One region of the Pseudomonas sp. P108 genome, then DNA from elsewhere that is predicted to be linked to it. Evidence: riboswitches for the same ligand, from Rfam matches in the RefSeq annotation. Region 1 holds a riboswitch; the other holds the start of a gene.
What was found. Region 1 has a riboswitch for cobalamin ahead of QOM10_RS16770 (TonB-dependent receptor). Riboswitches for the same ligand answer to the same signal wherever they lie in the genome.
Positions count from the first base shown of each region.

Region 2: it holds a riboswitch for cobalamin, as region 1 does, so the genes downstream of both, QOM10_RS12965 (CbtB domain-containing protein) here and QOM10_RS16770 (TonB-dependent receptor) in region 1, are expected to answer to the same signal.

Region 1 is NZ_CP126691.1:3,822,546-3,824,744, forward strand. It holds gene QOM10_RS16765 (autotransporter outer membrane beta-barrel domain-containing protein) at 1-364, opposite strand, end outside; cobalamin riboswitch at 641-847, shown strand; gene QOM10_RS16770 (TonB-dependent receptor) at 939-2,199, shown strand, end outside.
Region 2 is NZ_CP126691.1:2,957,528-2,959,726, forward strand. It holds gene QOM10_RS12955 (cobalamin biosynthesis protein) at 1-69, opposite strand, end outside; gene QOM10_RS12960 (CbtA family protein) at 66-767, opposite strand; gene QOM10_RS12965 (CbtB domain-containing protein) at 779-976, opposite strand; cobalamin riboswitch at 1,100-1,322, opposite strand.

The DNA.
Region 1 (2,199 bases):
AGATCGCCTGCAATTGCGGCTCGATGTACCAGTCTTTGTCGACTTCGAACGGGTAGCCGTTTTCCAGCGACGCGGTGTAGCCCCAGCCACGGGTTTTCAGTTTGGCCAGGTCGTTGGGTTTGGCTTCGATGTCGAAGCGGTTGACCTGCAACACGCCGTCCAGATACCAGCCGGAGGGGCCGAAGTGTGTCCAGTAGGCGCCGACGCCGTAAGCGCGTTGGCGTTGTTGCCGCGACTGTTCAATGAAGAGCCGGCTGTGGTGGTAATGGTGGTGCCCGTCTGAGTGCTGATCGAGGCATCGACACCGGCTGCAGGCAAACAGGTTTGCGAGACGTTGTAGGCACCCGCCGCCAAAGGCCCGCACGCGGCCTGAACGTCTGCGAGCATCAGGGTGTTGGCCATGGCGACCAGTAAAGCGTTACGAATGAAATGCGGGGCGTGCCCGCCGTGAGGATGGCCGCTGGCACCTTGCATGAGAACCTCCCTGTTCAGCGTGCCAGGCGTATCCCTCACGCCTGTCGACGCCGCGCGATATTGCGTTGTGATGACCGCTATAGACCTTAGTAGTTATTTCGAAAGTTGGTAATTCGCGGGTCGAGGACCTGGATTGACGAGTTGACGAACGGTCATTCGAATGTTCAGATGCCGCCCAGTTTCAGGTGTCCCATGCCGCCGTGCATGGGGTGAAACGGGAAACCGGTACGTTCTTTTCGAACAAGTCCGGTGCTGCCCCCGCAACGGTATGCGCGTGATGCTTTCGATAGACCACTGTGGCCACTCGGCCATGGGAAGGTGAAAGCCTCGATACGCGCGAGCCCGGAGACCGGCCTGGAATTTCGTTTGGCAAAATCCTGCGGTGGGCGGGCATGGGCCGGTATTGGCTGTGCGCGATGCCTTCTCCTGCATGCTCTTCTGCGAAGATCCTTTTCGAGAAGACAATGATTCGACCTTTCAACACTTCTGCTCCAACCCTTCTGTTCGGCTGTTTGTTCAGTCCCCTGCTGCTGGCAGATGACACGCCGCTGGAACTCAATCAGCAAATCGTTTCCGCACCGTCGGTGGAGTCGACCACGGTCGCCGAGATGGCGAAGTTCGGCAGCAAGGTCGAAATCGTCAGCCGCGAACAGATAGAGCGCGCTGGCCCCAGTGCCGATGTCAGCCGCGTCATGCAGATGTTTATTCCCGGCCTGTATGTTGCGCCGAAAAACGGCCCGTTCGACTACGGCACCTATTCGCTGCTCGGCGGGCGCAACGACGACACGCTGATCCTGCTCGACGGCGTGCGCCTGAACAATCGCCTGTACGGCGGCCTCTATCTGGACACCCTGCCGGCCAATGCCATCGAGCGCATTGAAGTGCTCAAGGGTGGCCAAAGCCTGTTGTTCGGCACTCAAGCCGTGTCGGGCGTGATCAACATCGTCACCCGCAGCCCGCAATCGCGCAAAGCCTCCGGCGAGGTGAATCTGGGCGTCGACAGCTTCGGCGGCACCACCGAAGACGCTCGGGTCGAAAACATCTTCAGCAACGGTTTCGGCGATCTCGGTTTGCTCGCGTACGTCAGCCACAACGTCTCCGACGGTTACCAGCCCTATCGCAACCGCGACATGAAAAACGTCAGCGAGAAGAACCGCGCCTACGAAGTCACCATTTTCGGCGGCAAGGCGATTCAGTCGTTTGGCGAGGATGCACGGCTGGAACTGTTCTACCAATACGCCGACGCCAACCTCGACTTCGCCCGTCCGGTCGACAATCACAAGACCACCAACGACCGCGTGCAGCAGATCGCCACGGCGACTTTCGAGCAGACCATCAATGAGCGTCTGAGCTACTTCGTCAAAGGCCATATCAACGACTGGGACACGCGCTACACCCGGGTCAACAACATCGCCGGCGGCGGCACCAAAGTCATCAACCACAACGACTATTGGGGCTTCACCGATTGGGGCGTGCAGGCCGAAGGCAAAGCAGAATTGCCCGGTGGCCATGTGTTGGTGTTCGGCACCGACAACCAATGGTTCAAGGGCCAGGACGATGTGCTGATTATCGACAACGACAAGGCTGAAGCGCACGCGTTCTACACGCAACTGCGCCCGCAGATCGACGCCCTGCCCGACTGGCACCCGAGCATCGGCGTGCGTCACGAGGCCATGAGCGGCGGCGACAGTGCCACGGTCGGCATGCTCACTTCGCTGTATGACC
Region 2 (2,199 bases), 870 kb from region 1:
ACTGGCCGGGCAGCCGCGCTGGCAGCCCAGGCCGATCACGAAGGTCGGCGCTGCGCTGTCATCGGTCATGCGTGGTATTGGCCATCGCTTTTGCGGCGGAACAACCAGGCGCTGATCAGGCCGAGGGCCAGCCAGAACACCACGTTGGTCAACTGCGAAGCGATTTTGAACTGAGCTTCCAATGCCTCGGGAGCGAGCATCGAATGCACTTGCGGCTGGGGGGCACCGATTACGTGCGGCACAGCAAGGATGGCCACGCCGAGGATTTTCATCAGCCAGTGACGGCTGAACGCAATCAACGACAGGCCGACAGCGGTCGAAGCGGCCGTGCCGATCCACCACATCTGGCGCGAGGCCAGATCAGCAGCGGCAGTGCCCGGCAATTCAGGTGGCAGGCCCATCGTCGGTGCCAGTACGAATGTCGCGTAACCGGCCAGGCCCCAGAGCAAGCCTTGCGAGGTTTTGGTCGGTGCGCGCAGGGTGTACAGGCCCGCGAGCATCAGGGCGAAACCCACCGCCACCACCAGGTTGCCGCCAGTGGTCGAAACCACGCGCTGCCAACCGTCTTCCGGCTCCCAGGCTTCAGCATCGTGGGTGTGCGCAGCGGTGCCTGCGGCGTGTTCATGAACTTCAGCGACCGGTTCGGCTTTCTCGAAGGTTTCCGCCTGAAGGATCAACGGCGAGACCCAGAAACTTTGCAGCAGGGTGAGGAGCAGGGCGGCCAGCAGACCGGTGAAACCTGCGGTTTGCGCAATACGCTTGATCATGTCGACAGGTCTCAGTGGCACGGGAACGCGGCGCTGTGGCGGGTATCGTGGGCGGCGTTGTGCACCGCTTCGATGTGCGAGAAACCGGCAAAGTAGACCAGGCTGGCGCCGAGGATCGACGCGAAGATCGCGGCGGCCAGGCGTTGGCTCAGGGTGGTGGTGCTGGCGATTTTGTCCGTGTTGCTGCCGGTGCTGCTGATGATCGACATGGCGCTTCCCTCTGGAATGTCAGTGGGTGAATCGAGCGCATAAAAACCCCTGCGGGTCGGGCTCGCAGAGGTTCGAACAGCGCCCGCCCACCGCGGGTTTGTTATGTTCAGCGACGCACAAGGTGCGGGCTGTGTGTTGCGGGCCGGTCTCCGGGCTCACGAGGGGTTGGCGTCAGGCCGACCTGCAAGCGTCACCTTCCCATGCCGTACAGACACAGTGGTTTTGACGCTTCGCTCGCTTACCGTTGCGGGGGCAGCACCGGACTGACATGGCTCTGAGTAAAGCACATGATTCACCGGTTTCCCGTTTCACCCTGTGAAGGGCACCCGTAACAAGGTGTGTAGGAGAGCATGGGGGTGGGGTTTTGGTCAATTTTTGGGTGTATATCCGTTGCTGCGGGTGTGGCTGATTAGGGTTCCGCCCTTACGGCGGGTCACTTTTTCCAGACGCCGAAAAAGTAACCAAAAAGGCTTGCTCCTGCGTGCGGCCCGCTCGCTGGGGCTCGGGGTTCCTTCGCTCCGGGATCGATCCGGGCGCAGCGCCTACGGTTTGCTTCGCTGCACCTCCTCTCGCTGTGTTTGGCTGCGCCAAACGGTCGCTACGCTCCCACGCCCGGATCAATCCCTCCACTCAGCCTTCCGACGTCGCCCGTGGATCAAGATCAAGAGCAGGCGAGCTGACACTCGGCCTATTGAGTGGTGAAGAGCGGGGCGTGGTCGGCTTTGGATTTGTGGTGGTGCTTCCCCTCACCCCAGCCCTCTCCCGAGGGAGAGGGGGCCGATTTTTGGGCTTTTCAAAGCTTGAGTTCAACTCGGTATCGCACGTCGGCGTAGCTCTCCCAAACACCTCGGTCAGTCCCCTCTCCCTTGGGGAGAGGGCTAGGGTGAGGGGCTCTTGATCTGGTTTTTGATCCTGCTTTGGCTTTGGCTTTGGCTTTTGATCTTTTGCCCCTTCGGCAGGCCGAGCGAAGGTGTTCATCCGGGGGTAGGCGCGCAGCGCCGTGCGGCGCAGCCGCATTCATCGAGAGGAGGTGCAGCGAAGCAAACCGTAGGCGATGCCCCCGGATGGACACCGTAGCGAGGGAACACTGAGCCTAAGCGAAGTGCCGTACGCCAGGGGCAAAGCCTTTTGGTTCCTTTTTGGCGTTTGAAAAAGGGACTCGCTGTAAGAGCGAAACCGCCGGCGGCAGCACCCGCAGCAACGGATATGCCCCCAAAACCAA